DNA from 2 places in the Comamonas guangdongensis genome. Region 2 is predicted to be linked to the other one. Evidence: predicted binding sites of a transcription regulator. Region 2 holds the regulator's gene; the other holds the start of a gene.

Region 1 (23,077 bases), on a different contig from region 2:
CATGTGGCGCGCGATGCCGAAACCGGACACCAGGTTCAGCAGCAGATAGGCCAGGTTCAGCACAATGAAGTAGGCCAGAAAGAACCACTGCAGCGAGGTCACCCAGTGCACCCATGGCATCTGCGCCAGGTGGGCGACGATCAGCTGCCAGCCGGCCGCGAGGGAGCTCCAGAACTCGTTCATGTTGTTCCCTTCCGTAATGGTTCCGCCAGCACATGCTGGATGATTTCCTGGGCGAAGCGGTCCTGCTGCGTCCTGCCCATGCCACCCTGTTCGCCGGCCAGCGCGCTCAAGGCCTGGGCCGCGCGATAGCGGACCCACCATTGCGAATCCGACAGCAGCGCGGACAGGCGTGCCTGGTCGCTGCCGTCGCCCAGGCGACCCAGGGCGCTGGCCGCATGCATGCGCACATGCCAGCGCGGATGGGCCAGCAGGCCGCGCACGCGATCGGCGTCGGCCCGGTCGCTGATGACCTGCAGGCAGGTGGAGATCACATGGTCGTCCACCTTGGAGTCCAGCAAGCGGCGGATGATGGGCGCGGCGCGCTGCGCATCCGTATCGGCAAGAAAGCGCACCAGCTTGGCGGCCGTGCTGTCGTTGGCGCGCAGCAAGGCGCCCGAAAGGGCCGTGGCCGCGCTTTCGCTGTTGCTTTCCTTGAGGATGCGCGCCACGGCGCCATCCGGCCAGTTTTCGTGCTCGACGATGGCCGGCACAAACAGCTCCACGGCCTTGGTGGGGTCGATCTGCGACAGCGCGCGTGCGGCGCACAGCGAGATGATGGGGCTGGCATCGGAGAGAAGGGGGACGAGGGACTCGAAGTCGCGCTGATCCCCCTGGTGTCCGAGAGCGATGATGGCAAGCGCGCGTTCGTGGTGGCTGTCATCCAGCATGCGGCGGGCTGTGGCGGAAAGTCCGACCTGCTCGCCAACGCCGCGCAGCAGCTCGCCGGCATTGGGCAGCTCATCGTGTATATCGTTCCAGGCCTCGAGAAATTCCGGCGCATTGCGTGTCGAGAGTGCGGGCAGTGCCAGGCTTTCGCCTTTGGATATTTTCTCCAGGAGTTCCCGCCAGCGTCGCAGATCACGCAGATGCCGACGTTCCCGACGCTTTGCGCTCCAGCGCATGCCGATGATGGTCAGGAAGATGATCAGTGCCAGCACGAACACGCAGACGCCGATCCAGAACACCAGTACCACATCTGGGGTGTCATCCTGCAAGAAACGCATCTCGTTGCCTCCACTCCCTTGTTGTTGCCCGAGCAACCGCACCCTGGAGTGCAGCAACTCGGCCCTTTCTCCGAAGCCGGCCGTTGTGACGGGCCGGACTTGGGGCTAGAAACCATCGAAACATGCACGCGGCAAGCGCTTGACCTGGTTTTCAACATGAGTTGAGGCAGGTCGTCAATGCCCTTGCATCCCACCGCCTTGTGACGCATTGTTGACAAATAATATGGGCTTTGCCGAGGCTTGTCACCATGTGTTTGGCTCCGCAAAGCTAGGCGTAAATCCCGGCTGGATCGCGTCCGCAAAGGCTGCTCAGGCGGCGGCCTGCGGCGGCCAGTTGTCGCGTGGCAGCGACGGTGCTCGGGAGCGCTTTGAAGCCGGTTCCCCGGGCTTGGCGCTGTCCTGGCGTGCGCCATGCGTTGGGCTTTAGGGCCACACCGGTTGCTGCTGTCATGAGAGCTGCCTAGGATGTGGCGGAGCGGGACCGCCGTCCCTCCCCTCTAGTGAAGGAGCCTCTTTATGCCTTTTGCCCCGGTCAACGGCCAGAACCTCTACTACGAAGACAGCGGCGGGCGTGGCCCGGCGATCGTGTTCTCGCACGGCCTGCTCATGGATCACACCATGTTCGCACCCCAGGTTCAGGCCTTGCAGGAGCGCTTTCGCTGCATTTGCTGGGACGAGCGCGGCCATGGCCGGACGGCGGATCCCGATCATTGCGCGCCGTTCTCGTATTACGACTCGGCCGACGATCTGGCGGCACTGCTCAAATACCTCGGCGTGGAGCGGGCCGTGCTGGTCGGCATGTCGCAAGGCGGCTATCTGTCGCTGCGCTGCGCGCTCATCCATCCCGAGGTCGTGGGGGCTCTGGTGCTGATCGATACCCAGGCCATGCTGGAGGACCCGGAGCAGATGCCGCACCACGAGGCCTTGCTCAAGGCCTGGATGGAGCATGGGCTGTCGGACGATATGGCAGCCACCGTGGAGCAGGTCATTCTGGGCAGCGGCTGGAGCGGCGCCGCGCAGTGGAAGGCCAAATGGAAGCAGGCCACGCCCATCAATCTGGGTCAGAGCTTTGCCACGCTGGCGCTGCGCGACGACATCAGCCCGCGTCTGGCCGAAATCAAGGTGCCGGCGCTCGTGATCCACGGCGACAAGGATGCGGCCATTGCTCCCGAGCGTGCCCGCGCGATGTTCAAGGCTCTGCCCCATGCGCAATGGGTGGATGTGCCCGGCGCCGGGCATGCGGCCAATCTCACCCACCCCGAGCCGGTGAACGCGGCCGTCAAGGCCTTTCTGGCCGAACTGCATTGAAACTGGCTCGCAGGTGTTGCGTGCTGGAACAGTCAACCCCTGACCGGCTGGCCGGGAGGCCGCAGGCGGATTGAGCTTTTCCCGCCGACAGGAAGGCGAGGCGGGCGGTTTTCTTGAGTCCAGCGCCGGCCGGGCCGGATTGGCACTGCTTTTGCTCAAGCCATGGGGATGGCCGCCGCATCGGGATGCGGTGCCCGCATCCAAGCCAGGAGGAAAACAGTTGCTGCAACGTCGTCAATTGCTGTTGTTAGGGGCGCTGGGCGCCGGAGCGGCCCGCGCGGCCGATGATCGCACCGGCGGCGATCCGCTGGGCTCCATGCAGTGGCCGTCGCTGCGCGAGCAATATCTGGCGAACGCGCCCGTGCGCTTCACCGATGCCGTCATCGTGCGTACGCCGGCGTTTGCCGACGATGCGATGAACGTGCCCTTGCAGGTGGATGCACGCGCTCTCGCGAACCTGGGAGGAGGCGTGCAGCGCATGCTGGTCGTGGTGGACCGCAATCCCGTGCGCGAGGTGCTGGCCTTCGAGCCGCTGCGCGCTCTGCCCATGCTGTCGTTTCGCATGCGGCTGGAGCAGGCTTCGCCGGTACGGGCCATGGTGCAGACCCGGGACGGCCTGTGGCATGTGGGCAGCGTGCTGGCGCAGGCGGCCGGGGGCGGTTGTACCGTGCCCGGGGCTTCGCGTGTCGACGGCTCCTGGAGAAGCACGCTCAACCAGGTGCAGGCGCGCATCTTCAACAATGTGATCGACGGCAGCCGCCGGCTGCGCGTGCGCGTCATGCATCCCATGGATACCGGGCTGGTGGCCGGAATTCCGGCGTTCTACATAGAGCGCCTGGAACTGCGGGACGGCGAAGGCCGGCTCTGGTGGCGCCTCGAGCCGCACGAGCCGGTCTCGGAGAATCCGCTCATCACCTTCGAGCTGCCGCGCGAAGGTCCGCAGAGCTTCCGCCTGCAGGGCCAGGACAACAACGGCAATCGCATCGATGCCGAGGTCAGCGCATGAAGGCCGCAATCGCAGGGATGCTGCTGGCGGCTCTGGCATCGCCCGCGCCGGCCCAGACAGCCGCGCCGGTCGCGGCGCGCGCCGACGCGCAGAAGCTGGACTACGGCTTGCAGCCGCGCCAGATCGCCGAGCACACCTGGGTCATCGAGGGTGCCGTGGCCGACTTCACGCGAGCGAACGGCTGCAACATCATCAACACCGCCTTCATCGCCACGGGCGAGGGCGTGGTGGTCATCAACACCGGCCCTTCGCGCCTGTATGGAGAGCAGCAGCGGCGCGCCATAGCGCGCGTGACGGACGAGCCCGTGCGTCAGGTGCTCAACCTCAATCTGCATCCCGACTATTTCCTGGGCAACCAGGCCTGGAGCGACAAGCCCACCCAAGCCCTGGCCGGCAGCATCGCGGGCATGCAGGCCGAAGGCGCGGCCTACGAGGACAATCTGTACCGGCTCTGCGGCGACTGGATGCGGGGCACCAAGGCCACGCCGGCGCGCGAGGCATTGCCGCCGCAGACGCTGCGCCTGGGCCTGCATCTGTTGGAGCTGCACCGCCTGCAAGGCCATACCGGCGACGATCTGGTGCTCATAGACAGCCATACGGGCGTGTTGTTTGCGGGCGGCCTGGTGTTTGCCGAGCGCGTGCCGACCACGCCCCATGCCGATCCCGCGGCCTGGCTGGCAAGCCTGGAGCTGCTGGAGAAATGGCAGGCGCAGGGGCGGTTCAGGCTGGTGGTGCCTAGCCACGGCCCCGTGCACGAGGGCCGGCTGGGCATGGCGCAGACGCGCGACTGGCTGCAATGGCTGACGGCCCTCATGCGCGACAGCGCCGAGCGGGGCGTGGACCTCAGCGAGCTGTTGCGCGTGAAGCTGCCCGAGCGCTTTGCGGCCTGGGCCGCCCAGCCCGCCGAATTCAACCGCAGCCTGGTGCAGTGGTATCCGCGCCATGAGCAGCAGGCCCTGGACAGGCGCTGAGCGAGCCTGTCCGACCAAGCGGTTCAATGGGCATGAGTCTGAGACACCGGCTGCTTCATTCCTGAACAGTGTCACGGTCCGATGTGGCAATCGGCGGCCGCCTGAGGCGGGTTTGGCAGGGCGACGGGCCTGGCATGGATTTTGCCAATTGCTTGATGTTCCTCAACTCTGCATCTTGCTTTTCCGCCATGCGCACACTGCTTGCTTTCAGCTTTCTCTGCGCCGCTGCCTCGGCGCACGCGGCCGATGTCGACCTCGTCGCGGCCGCGGATCTCGCCAAGGCCAATGGCTGCTTCAGCTGCCACTCGGCCACGGAAAAAATCGTGGGCCCGGCCTTCAGCTCGATCGCGGGCAAATATGCGGGCGACAAGGACGGCGTGGCCACCCTGTCCCAGTCGATCCAGATGGGCTCCTCGGGCAAATGGGGGCGTGCCGCCATGCCCGCGCATTCCAGCCTGAAGGCCCAGGACCTCAAGCTGCTGGCCGCCTGGGTTCTCGCGACCAAGCCATGAATCCGGGCCAGGATTTTCCGCATCCATGCACGCTGCTGGGAGCTGCGCGCCTGATGCTTGCGGGGGCGGACCTGCACCTCAAGGCCCAGGCGGCCAGCCGGCTCGGCTATCACCTGCAGGCGCGCAGGCTGTGGGAAGGGCTGGCCGGTGCCGGGGATGCCGACGCCCTGTACCAGCTCGCGCAGATGGCCGAGCTGGGCCTGGGCGGGCCCAGCGACGCCTTGCAGGCCAGGACTCTGTATCTGCGCGCGGCCCAGGCCGGGCATGAACAGGCCGCGGCCAGGCTGGAGCAGGGCTGAGCCGGGATCAGCGGTCCCAGATATCGGCGCTGATCGCCGCGTACCAGGCCGCGCCGTGGCTGGCCTCGGCCGCGCGGAAGGCCGCGTCGGCATCCAGCGGGCTGATGCCCACCGAATGCGGCATGTCGATCAGCCGCCCCTGCTGCGCGCGGTAGACGCCGGCCACCGAGATGCCGTAGCCCGGGCCTATCAGGCTGTAGCAGGTGTTGGCATAGGAGGCCGTAGGCGGCTCCAGGCCGGCCAGCTCGGCCGCGATGGCGGCCGCGGCCAGCTTGCCCTGGTTGTTGGCGGCGAAGCCGGACTTGGGCATGGGGCCCGCAAAGCTGGCATCGCCCAGCACATGGATGCCGGCCACGCGCTGCGACTCGAAGTTCTCGCCCTTGACCGGCGCCCAGCCGCTGCCGTCCGTCACGCCCGCACGCTCGGCGATGAAGCCGGCTTTCTGCGGCGGAATCACATTGAGCACGTCGGCCCGGTGGCGCGCACCGAATACGGTTTCCACCTCCAGCGCTTGCGCATCCACGCGCACGGCCTGGCCGTCGCGCGACAGGCCCAGCCATTCGATCATCTCGCCATACAGGGCTTTCCAGCCCTGGAGGAACAGCGCCTTCTTGGAAAAATTTTCCTTGGCGTCGAGCAGCAGAATCTTGCTGCGAGGCTTGTAGCGCTTGAAGTAGTGGGCCACCATGGCCGCGCGCTCGTAGGGGCCGGGCGGACAGCGGAACGGATTGTCGGGAATCACCATGACGAAGGTTCCGCCGTCGCGCATGGCCTGCATCTGCCGGCGCAGCAGCAGGGTTTGCGCGCCGGCCTTCCAGGCATGTGGGGCGAGCTCGGCGGCGGCGGCGTCATAGCCGTCCAGCGCGTTCCAGCGCAGGTCTATGCCCGGGGAAAGCACCAGCCGGTCCCAGCGCAGCAGCTGCCCGCCGGCAAGGCGCAGCGTGCGCGCGGCGGCATCCACGTCCTCGGCGCGCTCATGGATGACTTCCACGCCCGCGGCGCGCAGTCCGTCGTAGTCGTGGCCCAGGCTTTCCCAGCTGCGCAGCCCGGCCAGATACAGATTGGAGAACGGGCAGGTGTAGAAGCGCCGCGCGGGCTCGATCAAGGTCACCTGCAGCTGCGGTGCGATCCGGCGCAGATAGCGCGCGGCCGTGGCGCCGCCAAAGCCGCCGCCCACCACCAGCACGCGCGCCGCTGCGGCCCGCGAATGCACCAGGGCCGGCGCGGCCAGGGCCGCCGTGCCGCACAGGGCCGAGCCGAGAAGCTCGCGTCGGCGCGGCGGCATCAGGGTTGCTCCCGGCGCGCGAACCATTGGGCCAGGGCCTCGATCTGCGCCTCGTCATAGCCTTGCAGCAGCAGCGGCATGATGGTGGCGCCGGCACCGGCCTGCTCAGGCGCCATGGCCTTGAACTCGCGCAGGCGCTGCAGCAGAAAGCCGGCGCTGCGGCCGCGCAGGGCGGGTATGGAGCCAGGCCTGTTGCCGGGAGGCTGGCCGTCCGGGCCATGGCAGGTGAAGCAGGTGGCGGCCAGCACGGCCAGGTCCTGCGGCGTCACGCCCTGGCCGGCCTGGCAGGCGGCTGCCAGTGGCAGGGCCAGGGCGAGGATCGCTTTCCTCATAGCGACCTCGACTCGGCATCGCTGCGAAAGACGATGGGTATGTGGCGCCGCTCGGGCGCGCTGCGCACCAGCTGCAGCACCTTGTCGTGGCGCGGCGATTTGCTGCACACGGGATCGGTGGCGGCGGCATCGCCGGTGAGCAGGAAAGCCTGGCAGCGGCAGCCGCCGAAGTCCTTGTGGCGCTCGTCGCAGCTGCGGCAGGGCTCGTGCATCCAGTCCTCGCCGCGGTAGGCGTTGAAGGCCGCGCTGCGTTGCCAGATCTCGGCCAGCGGTTGCTGGCATACGTTGGGCAGCTGCAGGCCGGGCAGGTCGCGCGCATTGTGGCAGGGCATGGCCAGGCCGTCGGGCGCAATGCTCAGGAAGACCGCGCCCCAGCCGTTCATGCAGGCCTTGGGCCGCTGCTCGAAATAGTCGGGCACGACAAACAGCAGGCGGCAGCGCGAGCCTATCTGCTCGCGGTAGCGCCAGACCACGGCCTCGGCCTGCTCGAGCTGCTCGCGCGTGGGCATGAGGTGGTCGCGGTTGAGCCAGGCCCAGCCGTAATACTGGGTGTTGGCCAGCTCCAGGTACTCGGCGCCCAGCTCCAGCGCCATCTCGATGATCTTGTCCACATGGGGCAGGTTGTGCCGGTGCAGCACGCAGTTCATCACCATGGGCCAGTCATGCTGCTTGATGATGGCGGCGACTTTCTTCTTGAGCTCGAAGGTGCGCGTATGGCTCAGAAAATCATTGAGCTCGCGCGTGCTGTCCTGGAACGAGAGCTGCACATGGTCCAGGCCCGCATGCTTGAGGCGCTGCGCGCGGGCCGGCGTGAGCCCCACGCCCGAGGTGATCAGATTGGTGTAGAAGCCCAGCGAGCGGGCCTCCTGCACCAGCTCCTCGAGATCGTCGCGCAGCAGCGGCTCGCCGCCGGAAAAGCCGATCTGCGCTGCGCCCAGCGCGCGCGCCTGGCGCATCACCTCCACCCATTGCGCGGTGCTGAGCTCCGCGCCGGTCTGCGCATAGCGCAAGGGGTTGTAGCAGAACACGCAGTGCAGCGGGCAGCGGTAGGTCAGCTCGGCCAGCAGCCACAGCGGCGGCGCGGCTTCAATCGAGCCAGCCACGGCGAACGCCCTCGTCGATCAGTGACTGCACCTGGGGCGCGATGCCCTGGGTTTCGAACAGGGCCTCCAGCTCGCCCACGATGTCCGTTACCGTGTGTCGGCCGTCGCAGCGGCGCAGGATCTCGGCCGCGCTGTCGTTGAGCTGCACCATGCCTTCGGGGTAGAGCAGCACCCAGCGCGACTGGGCGGGTTCGTACTGCATGCGCAGGCGGCGCGTCAGCTGGGGCAGGGGAGAGCTATTCATGGGCGGCTTTCTCGATGGCGTCCAGCATGCTCCAGAGGATGTCGAGCTTGAACTGCAGAATATCCAGCGCGCGCTGCTGCGCGGCGCGCGTGGTGAAGTGTTCCAGCGTCACGCGCAGCCCGTGGTTCACGTCGCGCGCGGCCAGAGGAATGCGGCTGCGGAAGTAGTCCAGGCCCGCGGCCTCTATCCATGGGTAATGCCCGGGCCAGGTGGCCAGCCGGTCCTTGTGGATCTGGGGCGCGAACATCTCGGTGAGCGAGGAGCACACGGCCTCCTGCCAGGGCGCGCGGGCCGCGAAGTTCACGTAGGAATCGCAGGCAAAGCGCACGGCGGGCGCGACCCGCTGCAGCGACCACAGGTCCTCGCGCTCTATGCCCACGGCCTCGCCCAGGCGCGTCCAGGCCTCTATGCCGCCGGCCTGGTCGCCATCGCCGTCGTGGTCGAGTATGCGCTCCACCCACAGGCGCCGGTGGGCGCGATCCGGCATATTGGCGAGTATGGCGGCGTCCTTGCGCGGAATGCAGATCTGGTAGTAGAAGCGGTTGGCCACCCAGCAGCGCAGCTCGTCGGGCGAGCAGCCGCCCGCATTCATGCGCAGATTGAAAGGATGGTGGATATGGTAGGCGCGGCCCTTGTCGCGCAGCCGGGCTTCGAATTCGGCGCGGTTCCAGGCCGGCAGATCGGCTTGCGCAGCGGCAGTGGTGGCGATGTCCATGCAGGTCTTTCAGAGTGGGATGTCCATGCCGTCGTGCGCAACCTCTATGCCCAGCTCGTCCAGCAGGGCGCGCTCGGCCGAGTCCTCGACCAGGATGGGATTGGTGTTGTTGATGTGGATCAGCAGCTTGCGCGTGCGCGCGGGCAGGCGGCGCAGATGTTCGAGCATGCCGCCCGGCCCGCTCTGCGGCAGGTGGCCCATGTCGGCGGCGCTTTTCTCGGACAGGCCCAGGCTCTGCATCTCGTCGGCGCGCCAAAACGTGCCGTCCACCAGCACCACGTCGCAGCCGGCCATGAGCGCCTGCAGCTCGGGCGTGACCTCGCCCAGGCCCGGCGCATAGAAGGCGCGGGCTCCCGTGGCCGGGTTCCGCAGCACGATGCCGATGTTGTCGCCGGGCCGCGGAGCGCCGCGAAACGGTGAGTACGGCGGTGGCTTGGACGAGAGTGCCACGGCGCGTATCTCCAGGCCCTCCAGCCCGGGAGCGCCGAAGGCGCTGCCGTCATGGGGAATCGGTTGGGGCTGAACGCCGCAGTAGTGGGAAAGAATGCGCGTGATCGGGAATCCCGCGCCTAGGTCCGACAGCACTTCGTGCGTGGCCAGCAGCGGCAGCGGGCTCTGGCGCTCGCGCAGCATCAGCAGACCGGTCACATGGTCGATCTGGGCGTCCATGAGCAGCACGGCCGCAATGCCGCTGTCGCGCACCGCACGCGCGGGCTGCAACTGCGGCGTGGCGCGGATCTGCTGAAGAATGTCGGGCGAGGCGTTGACGAGCAGCCAGTCGCGGCCATTGGCGCTGACCGCTATCGAGGACTGGGTGCGTGCCCGGGCACGCAGGCTGCCGCGGCGCAGGCCGTCGCAGTTGGAGCAGTTGCAATTCCACTGGGGAAAGCCGCCACCGGCGGCGGAGCCTAGAACGCGCAGATGCATGGTGGTGAGCAAGAAGGCTGGCAAAGCGCGAGAGCCGCGGCGCAGGCGCTTTGCCGGGGTCAGTGGCCGGGTCTCAGCGGTTGGCGATGTACATGGTGATTTCGAAGCCGAAGCGCAGATCGGTGAAGGCGGGTGCTGTCCATTGCATGAGGGTCTCCTTGGATAGGGTTGGCATGAAACATGTTTGCAGCTGCGATGACACAGGTTCACCAAGGCTGCAAGCATGAAAAGCAAGTTCGATGCCATCTCCTCCAAGCCCTTCTGGCCAGCGCCGCGATGGCTGGCGCGCGGCGCGCACCGCATGGCCTGGCGCGAGCTCGGCCGTGCCGACGGTGAATGCTGGCTGCTGCTGCACGGCGGGCCGGGCGGCGGCTGCCAGCCGGGCATGCTCAAGCCCTTCGATCTGGGACGGCAGCGCGTGATCGCACCGGACCAGCGCGGCGCCGGCGCATCGCGCCCCAGGGGCAGCATCCAGGCCAACCATACGGCCGCGCTGGTGGCCGATCTCGAAGCGCTGCGCGAACATCTGGGCGTGCCGCGCTGGTCGCTGCTGGCCGGCTCATGGGGGACGGTGGTGGCGCTCGGCTATGCGCGGCAGCATCCGCAGCGCGTGCAGCGGCTGGTGTTGCGCGGCGCGTTCCGCCTCACGCGGCGTGAGATCGGCGGCCTGCTGCTGCCTTCGGCCCGCAAGGGGAAAGCACTGGGCCGCAGCGATGCCGTCTGGCCCGTGAAGCCCGGGACGCCGCTGGCCTGGGCGCTCGCCGATCTGGCACAACTGCTTCAAAGCGGAACACCTGGTGTTGCATCGCTGCACGCCTTGCGCGGTTGGGCGTTGCGCGAGATGCGCGATGCGGCTGCAGGGCTGAGGCGCAGCCTGCTCCATGCCAGGGGCAGTGCAGCCGCCGCGCTGCGGCGTGAATGGGCGGCATTGCGTCGGCGGCAGCGCCGCGCCGAGGCCGGGCTGCTGCGGCCGCGGGCGAACCGGTCCGACCGCTTGCTATGGGCCCGCTATCGCGTGCAGGCCCACTATCTGCGGCATAGGGGTTTTGTGCGGCCGGGCGCTCTTGATGGCGCCGTGCGTGCGCTGGCCCGGCAGGGCGTGGCCGTGGCTTGGGTGCATGGGCGCTTTGATGCCATCTGCCCGCCCGCCAACAGCCGGCGCTGGGCCCGCATGGGGCTGGTGGCCGGCGCCGCGGTGAGCCTGCGGCTGCCGCCCTGCGGCCATCTGGCCGACGAGCCGGCGATGCGCGCGGCCCTGCGCCAATGCCTGGCCGGGCCGCCCTTGGGGCCGCCATAAAAATAGCAGCTGGCGCTTGTGTCACAAGTGCCGGCTGCCGATTTGGCTCTGGATTTTCCGCTGCGGCTAGCGCGCCGGAGCGTTTTCCACAAACGTTCGCAGCGACCAGACCAGCTCCGGGGACAGCACGCCCTCCCAGGGCGGCATATGGACGATGCCGAACTTCTGCTTGCCGTAGCGCACCGACTTGATGAAGAAGGCATCGGCATCGGCCAGGCAGCGCTGGCGCAGCGCGTCGTCCGCGATGCGCTTGCAGCCGGCTCCCATGCGCCGCAGATCGGGCGCCGGGGAGCGCGAGCCGTTGGCATCCATGCCATGGCAGTGGGCGCAGGTCTGGTTGAAGGCGCTGCGCCCTATGGCCGCCGCCTCCTGGTTGCCGCGCAGGGGATTGGGTTCGGTCCAGGTGCGCGCGGCCGGTGGCAGCGGCGCCGTGTCCACCTGCGGGGCGAAGGGCTCGAAAGCCTGGGCCTGGCCGGCCAGCGCGAGGGCAAGCAACAGAATGGTGCGCATCACTTCCAGCTTTCTTGGCAGCCCTGGCAGCCGTCCATGGCCGCCTCGGTGAACAAGGTGTAGAGCACGAAATTGCCCTCGAAGACCGCGTTCGTCAGATTGGTGGTGGCGAACTTGGCTTCCTGCAGATCGTTGGCGATGAAGCGCGCTCCCACGAACCAGGCGTTGTTGAAGCGCGCCATCTCGAGGTTGGAGCCTATGAATTCGGCGCCCGAGAAATCCGAGCGCATCAGGCGCGCGCCTTCAAGGTCCGCGCCTATGAAGCGCGCGTGCTTGAAGTCGGTGTTGGCGGCCGTGGCCTTGGCCAGGCGCGCGCCCGTGAGGTTCGCACCCTCGAGGTTGGCCGCCGCCAGATTCGCCGCGCGCAGGTCGGCGCGCGTGAGGTCGGCGCCGCGCAGGTCCGCGCCCGCGAGGTTCTTGCCGACCAGGTTCGCATGGCGCAGATCGGCGCCGGGGCAGCGGGTATAGGGCCAGATGGGGCAGCCGTTGATCACCAGCGGTTCGCCGGGATCGCCGGCACTGCCCTGTGTCTGGGCCGGGGCCGTGACGCCGGCCATGCAGGCCAGCGCCACGGCCGCGCACCGGAGCAGGGGGAGCGCGGCCATTGTGCTCACTTGCTGGCCACCTGCTTGGGCAGCTTGAACACCCACATGGAGCCGCCTTGCGAGACCTGCTTGGTCAGCTCGGCCATATCGCCGCCCCACAGTGGCACGGCCCCGCCGTAGCCCGACTGGATGCCCACGTATTGCTCGCCGTCCATCTCCCAGGTCACGGGTACCGAGACCACGCCCGAGCCGGTCTGGAACTTCCACAGCTCCTTGCCCGTCCTCTGGTCCAGGGCCTTCACATAGCCGTCCGAGGTGCCCGTGAACAGCAGCCCGCCGGCCGTGGTGAGCGTGCCGGCCCACAGTGGGAACTGCTCCTTGTGTTCCCAGACGATCTTGCCGGTCTGCGGGTTGATGGCGCGCAGCGTGCCCACATGGTCGTCGTGCAGCTTCTTGATGCGGAAGCCCTGGCCCAGATAGGCCGCACCGGGCTTGTAGGTGATGTGCTCGGACCAGTAGTCCATGGCCCAGTGGTTGGCGGGGATGTAGAACAGGCCGGTGTCGGGGCTGTAGCTCATGGGCATCCAGTTCGTGCCGCCCAGGAAGGGCGGCGAGACGAAGATGCTGTCGCCTTTTTCCTCGCCTTCCTTGGGCTCGGGCGGGCGGTTGTTCTTCTCTATGGGCAGTCCGGTCTTGAGATCGAAGCCCGAGGCCCAGGTGATGCCGTCGACGAAGGGCCAGGCATTGATGATGGCGCTTTGCTTCCAGGGATGGCCGCCCGTGGCTTCGGCGAGCTTGCTGCGGTCGGTCACGAAGAAGAAGCCGTTGCGGTCGGCGTGGGCCGAGGCCTTGACGGTCTTGCCGGTCTTGGTGTCCTTGTAGTCGAACAGCAGCACCGAGTTGTTGCCCGAGAAGTCCCAGGCATCGTTGGGCGTGTGCGAGAAAAAGCCCTTGAGCTCGCCCGTGCCCGGATCCACATAGGCCTGGCCCGAGGTGTAGAGGCTGGGCCAGTTTCTCGGGTCGTCGCCCTTGGCCGTGCGCTTCCAGGTGTTCCAGGGCGCGGGGTTGCCGGTGCCGACCACGATGGTGTTGGTCTCTACGTCGAAGGACGGGGTCTGCCAGGGGGCGCCGCCGCCCTGGCTCCAGGCCTCGGCCTTGCCGGTGGGGGAGTTCGGGTCGTTGGGCCAGCTGGGCGCCTTGGGGTCGCCCGTGGGCGTGCTGGGCTGGCCGTTGAGGCGGCCCACATGGCCTTCGACCATGGGCCTGGCCCAGACCTCCTTGCCCGTGTCGGGATCGCGTGCATACAGATAGCCGACCACGCCGAACTCGTCGCCCGAGGAGCCGTGCACCAGCAGCACCTTGCCGGTCTTCTGGTCCTTGACGATGAAGGGCGCGCCGGTCATGGTGTAGCCCACCTTGTGGTCGCCGAACTTCTCGTTCCAGACCACCTTGCCGGTGGCGCGGTCCAGCGCCACGATGCGCGCATCCAGGGTGCCGAAATAGACCTTGTCGCCATAGATCGCGGGGCCGCGGTTGACCACGTCGCAGCAGGGGCGGATGTCCTCGGGCAGGCGGTGCTCATAGGCCCACAGGCGCTTGCCGCTGCGCGCATCCAGCGCCACGAAGCGCGAGTAGGAGGCCGTCACATAGATCACGCCGTCATGCACCAGGGCCTGGGCTTCCTGGCCGCGCTGTTTTTCGCCGCCGAAGGAATAGCTCCAGGCCGGCAGCAGGCCCGCCACGTTCTTGGTGTTCAGCTTCTTGAGCGGGCTGTAGCGCTGCGCGGTCAGGCCCAGGCCGTAGGTGAGCACGTCGCCGGGAGTCTTGGCGTCGTTGGCGATGTCTTCCCAGGTGACGGGCTTGACAGCCTGGGCGGGCAGGGACAGGGTGGCCGCGAGCGCCAGGCACAGCGTGCTGAGCCGCAGGGGGCGGGATGCCGGAATGGTCATGGTGGTTTGCTCCTTGTGTTGTGGTGCTTGAATCGCAAGCTCATCAACGCAAGACGCGTGCCACCGTGGACCAGGGTTCAGGCTCCGGCGCAGCCCTCACCCGCGTGGGTCGCCGCAGAGGCGATGGCGCCGCGTGCCGGGCGCTCAAATGTGGAGCGTGGGCTGCGACAGCTGCTCATTTACGGAACAGCATGCGCTGGAGCAGTCCGTCCCGCAGAATGAACTGGTGGTGGACGAAGGCCAGCAGATGCAGGGTCACGAGCAGCAGCAGCGCGTAGACCGAGAGCTGATGCAGACAGCTCAGCAACTCCTTGGCCGCTTCCCAGCGCTCGGCCAGCCGGGGCAGGCGCAGGCCGAAGAAGCGGATCGGATAGCCGGAGAACACCGAGCCCAGAAAGCCCGACAGGGGCAGCAGCAGCATGAAGACATAGAGCAGCCGGTGGCCGCTGGCGGCCAGCCATTGCATCATCGGGCTCTGGGGCGCGGCTGCCACGCGCGGCCGCAGCAGGCTCCAGCCCAGGCGCATGAATATCAGCAGGCCCAGCAGCATGCCCAGGGACTTGTGGATGTTGAACCAATAGGCGCGCGTTCCGCCGTCGTCCTTGGGCAGTCCTGTCATCCACAGGCCCAGGCCCAGTTCGGCCAGCAGCAGGGCGGCCATGAGCCAGTGCAGCAGCACCGAGCCGCGGTCATAGTGGGGTTGCGCCATTTTTCTGGATCTCCTGCATCAAGGGTTTGAGCGGGGACCAGCGCAAGCCCTGGAAAATCCAGTGGGTGCCGCGCCGGCCGCCTCAGTCGAGCAGGTCGGGCGGCAGCAGATTTTTCTTGCGATAAATGGTGTTGCGCGAGACGCCCAGCGCCTTGGCCGCCGCCGACACATTGCCTTTGTGCAGACGCAACATCTGTGCCATAGCGTTGAGCGTCACATCCTGCAGGCGCTGACTGTCCGTCAGCGCTTCGCCGGGCGCGGCGAGCAGCGTATCGGTGGCCGCCGCCGGCGTAGCGGGCCAGGCGCTGCGGCCCTGCAGCTCTTCGAGGAAATCGTCGGGCAGATCATGCAGGCCTATGCAGCCCTGGTCCCCGACCATGGCCACGGCCGTGCGCAGCAGATTGTGCAGCTGGCGCACATTGCCGGGCCAGTGGTATTGCGCGAGCAGCTCCATGACGGCGGGCGCGATGTCCATCTGCTGTCCGCTGGCGCACAGCGACTGCAGCACCTTCCTCACCACCAGTTCGAAGTCGCTGCGCTCGCGCAGCGCGGGCAGGCGCACGACCAGGCCGTTGAGGCGGTAGTAGAGGTCCTCGCGGAACTCGCCGCGCGCAATCATTTCCTTGAGGTTCTTGTGGGTGGCGCTGATCACGGTGACGTCCACCTCCACCTCCTTGCCCGCGCCCAGCGGGCTGACCTTGCGCTCCTGCAGCACGCGCAGCAGCCGCGCCTGCAGATGCTTGGGCATGTCGCCGATCTCGTCGAGGAACAGGGTGCCGCCATGGGCCTGGGCGATCTTGCCCATGGCGCCTTTCTTGCGTGCGCCCGTGAAAGCGCCTTCCTCGTAGCCGAAGAGCTCGGCCTCGATCAGCGACTCGGGGATGGAGGCACAGTTGACGGGGACAAAGGGCTGGCCCGCACGCGCGGAGTCGTTGTGTATGGCCTGGGCCAGCAGGTCCTTGCCGGAGCCGGTCTCGCCGAGGATCATCACCGGAATGTCGCGGTCCGCGACCCGGCGCAGCTTGTGGATGATGGCGGCTATCTGCGGGTCGCCGGTGTCCAGGTACTGCAGCGAGGAGAAATGCGGCTTGCGCTGTGCGGCGGAGCGCGGCGGTTCGGCAGGCTGCACGGGCGCCAGCTGCGGTGCGGCCCAGGGGCTGGCGGGCTTGGCTTCGGCGCGGCACCAGACCGCGACGCCGTTGTGCATGCACAGCTGCCTGGGCGCCTGGACCGAGCCGCCGAACAGCTCGAACAGCGCGGAGATGGGCAGGTCGAACAGCGAGGAAAAAGTATGCGCCTGCAGAGCGTTGAACGAGAGCCCGAGCTGGAACTGGGCGCTGCGGTTGGCCGAGAGAAAACGGCCTTCGGGCGTGAAAACGGCAATCCCTTCCACCAGCGTGCCGAGGAACTCCGGACGCGAGTGGAAGTGCAGGCGCACGGCCTTGGGGAAGCTGCCCGCGAACATATGGTTCTCTATCATCTGCGCCGACATGCGCACCAGCGCCAGCGTGTGCTGGTGGTGGCTGCGATGGTCGCCGGTGACGTCGAGCGCGCCTACGACCTGGCCATAGGGATCGAAGATGGGCGAGCACGAGCAGGTCAGCGACTTGTTGGCGCTCATATAGTGCTGGCTGCCGTAGATGGTGATGGGCTCTTCCTCGCTGAGCGCCGTGCCTATGGCATTGGTGCCCTTGGTTTTCTCCGACCAGTCCATGCCGGGAATCAGGGCCACGCGCGAGGCTTTTTCGAGAAAGTCGTTGTCGCCGAGGGAGTGCAGCACCATGCCCTTGGCCGAGGTCAGCAGCACCATGCTGTGGGTGTTGGCAATCTGCTCGTACAGCGTCTCCATCACCGGAGCCGCATGCTGGAACAGCAGGCGGCTTTCCTCGAGCATATCGCTGAGCCGGCCCTTGGCGAGGCTGCTGCAGTCGGGCTCGTCGTGGATGGCCACGCCATAGGACTGGGAGCGCTGGTGCGCCTTGTCTATCACCTCGGTGTGATGATGTCCGATAGATATCGGGCTTGAAGCAGCATTCCGGTGCCCGGAGATGCTACCGAAGGAACCTGTGTTCATAGTGTCTCCTGGGGGCTGGAGGGCGAGGTCTCCAGCGAGCTGCCGCCAGTTCGGATCGGTGTGCCTGGCCATGCGGCAGGCCCGATCTTTTTTTCTGCATGGATTGTCCCGGCACCGGGGCTTGCCGGCAACATGGATATCCCGGGGCGGCTTGGGCCGCAGGCCGGCCAGGGCTGTTCCAGACTGTGACAGTGAGCCCCTGCGCACCCCGGGTTTTGCTGCAATTTGAGACAGAGGGCCCGATGGCGGAGGCGATGCCCCGGACATGGCCCGCATATTGCTTTTGGCTCAGGGAAGCTTTTCGAAAATTCCAAACCGGAGACACCCTGATGAAGCGATTTTTTCCGCGCCTGCCAAGGCAGGCCCTGCTGGCCCTGAGCCTGGCCTGCAGCGTATCGGCCGCCATGGCCCATGGCGATGTGGTCCCCCAGGCCGTAGATACGAGCACCCTGCCCCAGCTCGGCAGCAAATGGCTGGAGGCCAATCCCTATGACAAGAGCAGCCCGGCGCGCCCGGAGGCGCTGCGCATAGGCAGCTCGGCCTACAACCAGAACTGCGCGCGCTGCCATGGGCTGGAGGCAATCTCGGGCGGCATCGCGCCGGATCTGCGCAAGTTCGACGAGGAGTGCAGCGGCCTGGCCGATGCCGGCAAAAAAGCCGCTTGCTACAAGGAGATGGACGACTACTACGTGGGCACGGCGCGGCGCGGGCGCACGCGCGACGGGCGCGTCTACATGCCGCCCTTCGAGGGCACGCTGTCGCAGGAGGCCATCTGGGCCATACGTACCTATCTCGAAGTGCGCCGCGATCAGTGAGCGGATCGGCAACCGGGGCCGCCGCTGCAGCCGGCGGCCTTTTTGCAGGCGTCGCGGAGAAGAGTTTTCTTGCGCGGGCTCAGCCCGCGGCTTTCTTCAGGCGCACGATGCGCGCCCCGCAATTCGCATAGGCCTGCGCCACGCGCATCTGCATCAGCCGGTAGCCGGCCGGGCGCTGGAAGTCCGGCAGCGCCTCGCCGGCAGCCTGATGCAGCTCGCCGTTGACGCGAAAACGCGCGCCGCGCGCAAAGTCCACAAAGATCATGCCGGCCCGGCAGCCGCTCTGCTGGCTCAGCTGCAGCAGGCGCCGGCCTTCGTCCTCAGGCAGCAGAAAGAAAAAGCTTTGCGCATCGCCGAAGGCGAGCAGCGGGTAGCAGCCCTGCGCGGTCTGCGCACAGGCCAGCATCTGCGTGTGGATGGCGTCGCCGTCCTGCACGCTGAGAAAGAAAAACGGCTGACTGGCGATGAAGCGCGCCTGGCCCGCGCTCAGCCGGTCGCCGATGCTCCCCTTCATCTCGCGGGCCTCGGCCTCCACGCCGAAGCGGCGCTGCGCCGCGCGCTCGCCGGGGTGGAAGATATCGCGTTCGCAGGGATCTTCGAGAATGATGCGCATCGCAGCTCCTGGCGTGGCTGAACTCAGGCCGGAACCAGCGGCGGCAGCCCCGCGACCGCAGCGCGCTGCACCCGGTCCACCGCGACGGCGATGGTGCGCGCTGCCGCCGGCCAGCTTGGATGAGGCCCGGCGAGCTGCGCGAGGCCCTGCAGCAGCACGGTGGACTGCCGCTCGAAATCGACGAACAGCAGCGCGATCCGCGGCTGCTCCAGCAGATTGCCTATGCTGTTGAACAGATTGTTGCCCGCGTAGTCGGGCAGCAGCAGCCGTCTGTGGTCCAGCACCTGCAGCAGGGGCTCGGCAAGGCCCCGGGTCTCGCAGCCGCGATAGGAGCAGTCGCAGTCGCCTGCGGCGCTGGCCGAGCCCAGCAGACAGAACGGCTGGGCTTCGAGCCAGGGCTTGAGGGCGGCTAATGAAGTCTCGGCCATAGCAGTCATTGACTACGCATTACGCACAACACCTGCCGCCATCCATTGGCGCTTGCCGTACCGCGGCTGTGCTCCCCCTCCCGCGCTGCGAGAGAGGGGGAAGGCGCGCAGCGCCTCGGGAGGGGCTTAGAAAAATCCCATGGCCTTGGGGTTGTAGCTGACCAACAGGTTCTTGGTCTGCTGGTAGTTGGCCAGGGCCGACTTGTGGTTTTCGCGGCCTATGCCCGACTTCTTGTAGCCGCCAAAGGCCGCGTGCGCGGGATAGAGGTGGTAGCAGTTGGTCCACACGCGGCCGGCCTTGACCGCGCGGCCCATCTGGTAGGCCGTGCTGCCGTTGCGGCTCCACACGCCCGCGCCCAGGCCGTACTCGCTGTCGTTGGCGATGCGGATCGCGTCCTCCATGGTCTTGAAGGTGGTGACCGAGGCCACGGGGCCGAAGATCTCTTCCTGGAACACGCGCATATTGTTCTGGCCGAACAGCAGCGTGGGCTTGATGAAGAAGCCGTCGTCGATCTCGCTGCCAGGGCGGTGGCGTTCACCGCCGGTCAGGCATTGCGCGCCTTCCTGGCGGCCCACATCGATGTAGCCGAGGATGCGATCGAGCTGGGCCTGCGACACCTGGGCACCGACCATGGTGCTCTTGTCCAGCGGATGGCCCTGCTTCATGGACTGCACGCGCTTGACGGCGCGCTCGATGAAGCGCTCGTAGATGGACTCCTGGATCAGGATGCGCGAGGGGCAGGTGCAGACCTCGCCCTGGTTGAGCGCGAACATGGAAAAGCCTTCCATGACCTTGTCGAGGAACTCGTCGTCGGCGTCCATCACATCGGCGAAGAAGATGTTGGGGCTCTTGCCGCCCAGCTCCACCGTCGAGGGAATCAGATTGTCGGCGGCCGCGTGCAGAATGCGCTGGCCCACGGCCGTGGAGCCCGTGAACGCGATCTTGGTGATGCGCTTGCTGGTGGCCAGGGCTTCGCCGGCTTCCCTGCCGAAGCCGTTGACCACGTTGATCACGCCGGGTGGCAGCAGATCGCTGATCAGCTCCATCAGCACCATGATGGAGGCCGGGGTCTGCTCGGCGGGCTTGAGCACCACGCAGCAGCCGGCGGCCAGCGCAGGCGGCAGCTTCCAGGCGGCCATCAGCAGCGGGAAGTTCCAGGGAATGATCTGGCCGACCACGCCTATGGGCTCGTGGAAGTGGTAGGCCACGGTGTTGGCGTCGATCTCGGAGATGCCGCCTTCCTGGGCGCGTATGCAGCCCGCGAAATAGCGGAAGTGGTCTATGGCCAGCGGAATGTCGGCGGCCATGGTTTCGCGCAGCGGCTTGCCGTTGTCTATGGTCTCGGCGATGGCCAGCAGCTCCAGGTTCTGCTCCATGCGGTCGGCGATCTTGAGCAGGATGTTGGCGCGTTCGGTGACCGAGGTCGCGGCCCACTTGTCCTGGGCCGCGTGGGCCGCGTCCAGGGCCAGATTCACGTCGTTGGCGTCGGACTGGGGCACTTTGCAGAAGGGCTTGCCCGTGATGGGCGAGACATTTTCGAAGTAGCGGCCCGCCAGAGGCGCGACCCACTTGCCGCCGATGAAGTTGTCGTACTGCTGCTTGTAGGGGTAAGCGATGTCGAGGTTGAAACGCTTGAGTTCGAACATGTCCATGAATGTCTCCTTGTCGATGAAGACCGACGCACAGGGGCCGGCTCGCAACTCATATACAAGCTCTGTGCCAGTTTGAATCCGGCCGGCGGGCCGCCCCGGGAGCGCCTCTGCCGCCGCCCAAGCCCAGGGTGGGCGAGGGCGGTTGTTGCAGCTTGAACCACTGCGGTGCTGTGGTTTGGAGCATGGGCTGTTGCAAAATCGCAGCCTGCTCATTCCGAGCCGCGGCACGGGCCGCGGCCACCCGCTTCGTGACCTCTTCCCTGCCCAACCTGTCCTGCCCCTGCGGCCTCAAGAACGCCAAGGGCCTTGTGCCGGCCTATGGCGATTGCTGCGGCCGCTACATAGATCACGAGCAGCCGGCCCCCGACGCCAGCGCGCTGATGCGCTCGCGCTATACGGCGTTTGTGCGCGAGAACGCCGCCTATCTGCTGGCCACCTGGCATGAGAGCCAGCGCCCGCCGGACCTGGATTTCGAGTCAGCGGCCAAATGGCTGGGCCTGGAGGTCAAGGCCTTCCGGACCACGGGCGACGATAGCGCCGAGGTCGAGTTCGTCGCGCGCTACCGGCTGGCCGGCCGGGCCGTGCGTCTGCACGAGCGCAGCCGGTTCGTGCGCGAGAACGGTCGCTGGTACTACGTCGACGGCGACCAGTTCTGAGATGGCACTGCGCCCATGCGGCGAGTGTCCAGGGCGCAGACTGTGGCTTGATGGCGCGCGCATAATCGGCGACTCCATTTTTTACCCACTGGCCGAAGCTTCGCCGGGTTGCGGTCGGCATATAGCCCGCAGCGTCCCGCCGGCGCTTTCGAGTCCCGAGTCCGATGACCGCTTTTGACGCCGTGCTTTTCGACTGTGATGGCGTGCTGGTAGACAGCGAATCCATCACCAACCGCGTGCTGTGCACCATGCTTAACGAGGCTGGCTGGGCCATCAGCCAGGAGCAGTGCACGCGCGACTTCATCGGCAAGACGGTGCGCAGTCAGGCGACTGTGATTGAAGCCCATACCGGCAAGCCGCTGACCGATGCCTGGATGGCCGAGTTCTACGAGCGCCGCAATGCCGCCCTGAGTGCCGAGCTGGTGGCCATCGATGGTGCGGTGGACGCGGTCAAGCAGATTCATGCGTTGTGCGACGGTCGCATTGCCTGTGCCTCGGGCGCCGATCGCGCCAAGGTGGAGATGCAGCTCGCCAAGGTCGGCATGGCGCCGTTCTTCGACGGCTATGTTTTCAGCGGCCACGAGCTGCCGCGCAGCAAGCCTTTTCCCGATGTGTATCTGGCCGCGGCCAGGGCGCTGGAGGTCGATCCCGCCAGATGCCTGGTGATTGAGGACACGGTGACCGGGGTGCAGGCCGGAGTGGCCGCCGGCGCCAAGGTCTGGGGCTATTTCCCGGCCGACCAGGGCCATGCCTCGTCGGAGCAACTGCTGGACGCGGGCGCCGCCTGCGTGTTCGGCCATATGGGCGATCTGCCCGCCATGTTCGAGGCCGTGCGCAAGAGCGCCGCCTCTGCCATCCCCGGCGATGGCGACGAACACGAGATCCAGTAGCTCGGCAAGCGCTGTTCCAGACTCGGCTCTCAGTCCCAGACTGATAGCGCCTCGCGCAGGCGCTGCATGGGCCGGTCGGCGATGACGCTGTTGTGCAGCAGTATCACGCGCTGCACCGGCCAGCCCAGCATCTGCCGCACACAGGCCTGCACGGCGGCCCTGTCCCTGACCAGCAGGCGCACGGTGCGTGGGACGGTCAGGCGCTCATGCCCGCCGGTCAGACCCAGATACATGCGTACCGGCAGGCTTAGCGGTCCTTGCCAGCACTGCAGCACATCGGTGGCGATGAGGCTGCCGCTGGCCGCATGGAACCAGATGGTCTCGTCCAGCATGGGAATGCCGTCCAGTCGCAGGTGCTGCAGCTCGCCGGCCCAGGGAGCTTCAGAGTCCGGCGGCAGCGGCTGCAACTGCTGCAGATCCGGGCGCTTGCGCAGCACGCCTTCCGTGCCATAGAGCTGGGCCTGTGGATAAAGCCGGGCCAGTTTGCCCACGAACAGATGGTGCATGGTGCTGGGGGCAACGATGTATCGCAGCGGCCCCACCGCATCCAGCTTCGCTTTTTGCGCTTCAGTCAGCGGTACGGCCGAATGCGAGAACAGGCTGCCGTCGGCCAGCCGGATCACTGTCATGCGGGTGCTGACCTTCATTCCCGCATTGCTGAAGTGATAGCTGAGGGCCCAGATCCCGTCTGCGATTGCCTGCCATTGTTCGGTGGATTCCTGCATGGTGAACTCCTTGCGTCAGATGCTGCGCTGGCCGGCGGTTTTGCGAAACTCCGAAGGGGAGAGTCCCGTCCAGAGGCGAAAAGCACGGATAAAGCTCTTGTCGTTGAGAAAGCCGCAGGCCTGGGCCACGCGCTTGATGGGACGGCTGGTGCGCAGCAGCAGCGCAATCGCGCGCTCGCGGCGTATCTCGTCCTTCAGGGCCTGCAGCGAAGCGCCTTCCTCCTTGAGCTGGCGGTGCAGGCTGCGCTGGGACAGATGCAGCTGGCGCGACAGCGTCTCGGCCGT
Region 2 (5,545 bases):
GGATGTGCGCCAGGACGCCGAAGGCTATCAGTACGGCGTGATCGTGGCCGAGCCCGGCAAGCGCGCCTTCTTCCGCCAAAAGCGTGACACCCTGCCCGGCCAGCCCGAGGAATTCATCGAAGGCGAAGGCGAGACCATCGATTACGACGGCAAGGCCGACATCGTCAAATTCATCCGCCGCGGCGAGATGCGCCGCTACCGCGGCGGCCAGCTCAGCGACCAGGTCACGGGCTCCATCATCGTCTACAACAACATCACCGACATCTACACCGTGGACGGCCAGAAGACCAGCGGCGGCCTGCCCAGCTCGTCCGTGGGCCAGGGCGGTCGCGTGCGCGCCATCATGGCGCCCAAGGACGGCACGCCCGGAGCCCAGCCCAAGCCGGCGACTCCGGCCACGCCGCTGCGCCAGAGCATGACCCTGGGCGGTGACAAAGGCGACGAGAAGAAATGAGCGCCTCCGGTTTTCCCAACAGCCGCAGCGGCGAATCCGACAGCCGTCTCGAAGCCAAGCATCTGGCCAAGTCCTATGGCAGCCGCAAGGTGGTCAAGGACGTATCGCTGTCCGTGCAAAAAGGCGAGGTCGTGGGCCTGCTCGGCCCCAACGGCGCCGGCAAGACCACCTCGTTCTACATGATCGTGGGCCTGGTGCGCAGCGACGGCGGCGATATCTTCATCGACGGCCATTCGGTGGGCAATATGCCTATCCACCAGCGCTCGCGCCTGGGCCTGTCCTATCTGCCGCAGGAGGCCTCGATCTTCCGCAAGCTCAGCGTGGAAGACAATGTGCGCGCCGTGCTGGAGCTGCAAAAAGACGAGCAGGACAAGGCCTTGAGCCGCGACGAGGTTGAGCAGCGTCTAACCAGCCTGCTGCAGGAGCTGCGCGTCGACCATCTGCGCCAGTCGCCCGCGCTGGCGCTGTCCGGCGGCGAGCGCCGTCGCGTGGAAATCGCGCGTGCCCTGGCCACGCAGCCGCGCTTCATTCTGCTGGACGAGCCTTTTGCCGGCATCGACCCGATTGCCGTGATCGAGATCCAGCGCATCATCGGCTTTCTCAAGGAGCGCGGCATAGGCGTGCTCATCACCGACCATAACGTGCGCGAGACGCTGGGCATCTGCGACCACGCGTTCATCATCAGCGACGGCCATGTGCTGGCCGAAGGCACGCCCGAGGAGATCGTGGAGAACGCCGATGTGCGCCGCGTTTATCTGGGCGAGCACTTCCGCATGTAAGAGCCCCGTATGCCTGCACGCCATTCCGCTTTCATCGTTGTGCCAATGCGGGAGGTTTGCTCTTGAAGCCAGGCCTGTCGCTACGCGTTTCGCAGCATCTGTCGCTCACGCCCCAGCTGCAGCAATCCATTCAGCTGCTGCAGCTGTCCACGCTGGAGTTGGCGCAGGAAGTCGAGCAGATGCTGATCGACAACCCGTTTCTCGAGCAGGCCGGCGACGAGGGCGATGCGGGCGGCGACGCTCCTGCCGAGATAGCGGCTGGCGCTGCCGAAGCCAGTGCTCCCGAGGTGTTTTCGTCGGAAAAGGAAGTGGCAACTGCGCAGACAGCTTCCGAATCCGTAGCGGAAACCGCGGCGCCCGAGACTCCCGAAACCCTGAATTGGGAGGCCGAGGGCCTCGACGGCCAGGACGGCGAATGGGGGGGCGAGGCCAGCAGCGAATGGGAGGCGGCCGGCAGCTCCACGCGCAACCGCGAGGGCGACGATGAAACCGACGCCATAGACCTGGCCCGCGGCCACGAGAGCCTGACCGAATTTCTGCACCGCCAGGCGCTGAGCCTGCATCTGGGGGCCGAGGACTGTGCGGCCCTGCGCTTTCTCATCGAGTCGCTGAGCGACGACGGCTATCTCGAAGACTCGCTGGCCGAACTGGCCCGGAGCCTGGCTGGCGAGGACCTGGAGGAGCGCGAGGAGCTGGAGCAGCGCTTTGCGATTGCGCTCAGGCTGCTGCAAAGCCTGGAGCCCGTGGGCGTGGGCGCGCGTGACCTGGCCGAATGCCTGCAGCTGCAGCTGCGCGAGCTGATCCGCAGCGCCGAGGACGAGGGCACGACCGAGGCGCGCATGAACCAGCTGCTGCTGGCCCGTTCCATCTGCGCCCAGCCCATGGACCTGCTGGCGCGGCGCGATCTGCGCAAGCTCGCCAGCCTGTGCGGCGCACGCGAGGAACAGCTGCGCGAAGCCATGGCCTTGATTGCACGCCTGGAGCCGCGCCCGGGCCGGCGCTTTGCCGACGTGGAGCGCCAGATCGTCGTGCCCGATGTCATCGTGCGCCCGGTGCGCGCCGGCTCGGGTCGCATGGATTTCGCCGTGCAGCTCAACCCCGACGTCATGCCCAAGCTCAAGGTGCACGATGTCTATGCGGGCGTGCTGCGCCGCCACAAGAGCAGCGAAGGCCATGCGGTGCTGCAGCAGCAGCTGCAGGAGGCGCGCTGGTTCATCAAGAACATCCAGCAACGCTTCGACACCATATTGCGCGTCTCCGAAGCCATCGTGGAGCGGCAGAAGAACTTCTTCGTGCATGGCGAGTTGGCCATGCGCCCGCTGGTGCTGCGCGATATCGCCGACACTCTGGGCCTGCACGAATCCACCATCAGCCGCGTGACCACGGCCAAGTACATGGCCACGCCCCAGGGCACCTTCGAGCTCAAGTACTTCTTCGGCTCGGGCCTGGGTACGGAAACCGGCGGCAGCGCCTCGAGCACGGCCGTGCGCGCACTGATCAAGCAGTTTGTCGATGCCGAAGATCCGAAAAAGCCGCTATCGGATGCCAAGCTGGCCGATATGCTCAAGGAGCAGGGCATAGAGTGCGCGCGCCGCACCGTGGCCAAATACCGCGAGCAGCTCAAGATTCCGACCACCACGCTGCGCAAGGCGCTGTAGCGAATTCAAAAAACAAAAAGCCGTTGAATACATCAGCGGCTTTTTGGTTGGGGCATACGGCCTGATGAAGCAAGCCCCAAGTGAGAGACAGCGAGCAAGAGCCGCCTCGCGGCGAGGCTGTCGTCCCCCTTGGGGGAAGGCGCAAAGCGCCTCAGGGGGTTATCAAGAAACCATCCACCAGATAAACCAGACCAGCACGCCGATCATCAGTCCGAACTTGAGAATCTTGTAGAAGGTCGGATTCCAGTCGCGGAAGGCGCGGCGGTATTTGCCCGCGTAGAACGAGATCTTGAACAGCTTGCTGATCATGCCGCGCGGGTCGCCCTCGTTGTTGGGCGAGCTGGCCGCGGCCACCACGTTCTTGCCCAGCCAGTGGTTGAGCCACTGGGCAAAGCCGTTGGTCATGGGACGCTCCACGTCGCAGAACAGCACGATGCGGTTGCCTTCGCTGCGGTTCTCGGCCCAGTGCATATAGGTCTCGTCGAAGATCACGCCCTCGCCCTCGCGCCAGCTATAGGGCTGGCCGTCCACCTCGATCATGCAGCGGTCGTCGTTGGGGGCTAGCACGGCCAGGTGGTAGCGCAGCGAGCCCGCGTAGGGGTCGCGGTGCAGATTGAGCTTGGCGCCCGGCGGCAGCTCGGCGAACATGGCCGCCTTCACGTTGGGAATGGACTGGACCAGGGCCGTGGTCTTGGGGCACAGCTCCATGGCCGAGGGGTGGGCGTCGCCATACCATTTGAGGTAGAAGCGCTTCCAGCCGGTCTTGAAGAAGGAGTTGAAGCCCGCATCGTCGTTGTTGGCCGCGGCCTTGATCTGCATGTTCTTCTGCAGATTGACGGCTTCCTCGCGGATCTCGCGCCAGTTGGCCTGCAGCGGCGCCAGCTCGGGGAAGGTGCTGGTGGGCAGGTAGGGCGTGCGCGGCACCTTGCTGAACATCAGCATGAAGACGTTGAACGGCGCGGTGAACGTCGAGTGGTCGAACAGCTGGCGCAGCACCTTGTGCCGCACCTTGCCGCGCAGGTGCATGTACAGCCCGCAGCCAAAGAAAAGCAGCACCAGTGCCAGGACGATGATTTTTGCCATAACTTCCAATTTTACCGGGGGGCTCGGAACGGGGCCATGGGGCAGATCAAACCGGCGTCGCTTGAGGGAGTATCGAGACGTCGACGATCTCCCCGCGCGGGTTGCTCGCGATGTGTATGGAGTGCGCTAGATGGCCCAGGCCACGGCACTGCCGCGCGCCTACAGCAGCCTAGTGCCCAGCGGCACATGTTGATCTGGCACGCATAGCGCCACATGGCCGTCGGCATTGTGAAAGCCGGTGACCAGGCATTCGCTCATCAAAGGACCGATCTGCTTTTTGGGAAAGTTCACCACGGCCACGACCAGGCGGCCGACCAGCTCCTCGGGCCGGTAGAGCTGGGTGATCTGGGCGCTGGACTTGCGCAGACCCAGTTCAGGGCCGAAGTCCACCTGCAGCTTGTAAGCGGGCTTGCGCGCTTCCTCGAACACCTCTGCCTGCACCACGCGGCCCACGCGCAGCTCCACCTTCATGAAGTCGTTCCAGCTGATTTCTTCCATGTCTTGTTGCTCCTTGGGCCCGCATCATGCCCGTGCCGCGGCGCCCATCTGTAGAGCAACGCTTGTCGTGCGCGGGCACTGGAAAAGGCCTAGCGCGTATGCTTACGCCCTGTCATGCGCGCCAAGCGCCTGCGCCGCCGCTGGCGCGCCCCTAGTTTTATGAACCAACTGCATTTGTTTCTGCCCTGCGCCGCCGGCGTCGAGGGCCTTCTGGCCGACGAGGTCCACGCCATCACCGGCGCCAGCGGGCAGGATCTGCTCGTGGGCCGGGGCGGCGTCATGCTGCGCGGCATGTGGCGCGATGCCATGCTGCTCAATCTGCACAGCCGTCTGGCCCAGCGCGTGCTGGTCGAGCTCTCGCACACCATGTACCGCAGCGAGAACGATCTGTACCGTGCAGCCAGCGAGGTGGCCTGGGAGATCTGGTTCACGCCCAAGGAAACCTTCAAGATCGAGGTGACGGCCCAGCACAGCCCGCTGACCAGCCTGAATTTTGCCGCGCTCAAGGTCAAGGACGCGATTGCCGACCGCTTCCGCGCCAAGCGCAACGGCGTGCGCCCCAGCGTGGAAACCCACCACCCCGATGTGCGCGTGCACCTGCACCTGACCACCGACGGCGCGACCCTCTATATCGACACTTCGGGCGAGGCGCTGTTCAAGCGCGGCTGGCGCGAGGACAAGGGCGATGCGCCGCTCAAGGAAACCCTGGCCGCCGCCATGATCGCGGCCTCGGGCTGGAACCCGCATGGCGACAACCCCCAGCCGCTGTACGACCCCTGCTGCGGCAGCGGCACCGTGGTGATCGAGGCCGCGCAGATCGCGCGCAGGATTCCGGCCGGCATTCTGCGCCGCTTTGCGTTCGAGAAGCTGGTGCCGTTCCAGCGCCATGTCTGGGAAGCCATGCTGGACGAGGCCGAAAGCCGGATCCTGCCCGAGTCGCCGGTGGGCATTTACGGCTCCGACATCGCCTTCCGCATGGTGGACTTTGCCCAGCGCAATGCCGAGCGTGCCGGAGTGGCCGAATCGGTCAACCTGCGCGGCGGCGATGCGCTGCAGCGCATGCCACCCTGCGA

What was found. Region 2 encodes sigma-54, which starts transcription at its own class of promoters, with help from an activator protein. Its sites were predicted from a motif close to TGGCANGNAANCTGCTTT; they were not measured.
Region 1: a site for sigma-54 is predicted at 14,275-14,292, ahead of AB6724_RS18350 (methanol/ethanol family PQQ-dependent dehydrogenase). Genes of this name have one in related genera too.

What each region holds. Positions count from the first base shown of each region.
Region 1 covers NZ_JBFYGN010000026.1:17,142-40,218, forward strand. Annotated here, with positions in the region: gene AB6724_RS18265 (glycosyltransferase family 2 protein) at 1-183, opposite strand, end outside; gene AB6724_RS18270 (HEAT repeat domain-containing protein) at 180-1,226, opposite strand; gene AB6724_RS18275 (alpha/beta fold hydrolase) at 1,743-2,534, shown strand; gene AB6724_RS18280 (quinoprotein dehydrogenase-associated SoxYZ-like carrier) at 2,755-3,540, shown strand; gene AB6724_RS18285 (quinoprotein relay system zinc metallohydrolase 1) at 3,537-4,511, shown strand; gene AB6724_RS18290 (c-type cytochrome) at 4,700-5,023, shown strand; gene AB6724_RS18295 (SEL1-like repeat protein) at 5,020-5,322, shown strand; gene AB6724_RS18300 (FCSD flavin-binding domain-containing protein) at 5,330-6,607, opposite strand; gene AB6724_RS18305 (c-type cytochrome) at 6,607-6,939, opposite strand; gene pqqE (pyrroloquinoline quinone biosynthesis protein PqqE) at 6,936-8,042, opposite strand; gene pqqD (pyrroloquinoline quinone biosynthesis peptide chaperone PqqD) at 8,026-8,286, opposite strand; gene pqqC (pyrroloquinoline-quinone synthase PqqC) at 8,279-9,001, opposite strand; gene pqqB (pyrroloquinoline quinone biosynthesis protein PqqB) at 9,011-9,928, opposite strand; gene pqqA (pyrroloquinoline quinone precursor peptide PqqA) at 10,002-10,076, opposite strand; gene AB6724_RS18335 (alpha/beta fold hydrolase) at 10,152-11,225, shown strand; gene AB6724_RS18340 (c-type cytochrome) at 11,292-11,735, opposite strand; gene AB6724_RS18345 (pentapeptide repeat-containing protein) at 11,735-12,340, opposite strand; gene AB6724_RS18350 (methanol/ethanol family PQQ-dependent dehydrogenase) at 12,346-14,229, opposite strand; gene AB6724_RS18355 (cytochrome b) at 14,405-14,938, opposite strand; gene AB6724_RS18360 (sigma-54-dependent Fis family transcriptional regulator) at 15,021-17,012, opposite strand; gene pedF (cytochrome c-550 PedF) at 17,342-17,827, shown strand; gene AB6724_RS18370 (hypothetical protein) at 17,907-18,440, opposite strand; gene AB6724_RS18375 (pyridoxamine 5'-phosphate oxidase family protein) at 18,464-18,868, opposite strand; gene exaC (acetaldehyde dehydrogenase ExaC) at 18,995-20,521, opposite strand; gene AB6724_RS18385 (YchJ family protein) at 20,770-21,177, shown strand; gene AB6724_RS18390 (HAD family hydrolase) at 21,342-22,067, shown strand; gene AB6724_RS18395 (DUF4336 domain-containing protein) at 22,097-22,792, opposite strand; gene AB6724_RS18400 (AraC family transcriptional regulator) at 22,808-23,077, opposite strand, start outside.
Region 2 covers NZ_JBFYGN010000016.1:97,127-102,671, reverse strand. Annotated here, with positions in the region: gene lptA (lipopolysaccharide transport periplasmic protein LptA) at 1-454, shown strand, start outside; gene lptB (LPS export ABC transporter ATP-binding protein) at 451-1,233, shown strand; gene AB6724_RS14540 (RNA polymerase factor sigma-54) at 1,296-2,891, shown strand; gene AB6724_RS14535 (aspartyl/asparaginyl beta-hydroxylase domain-containing protein) at 3,054-3,974, opposite strand; gene AB6724_RS14530 (tRNA-binding protein) at 4,134-4,472, opposite strand; gene AB6724_RS14525 (THUMP domain-containing class I SAM-dependent RNA methyltransferase) at 4,632-5,545, shown strand, end outside.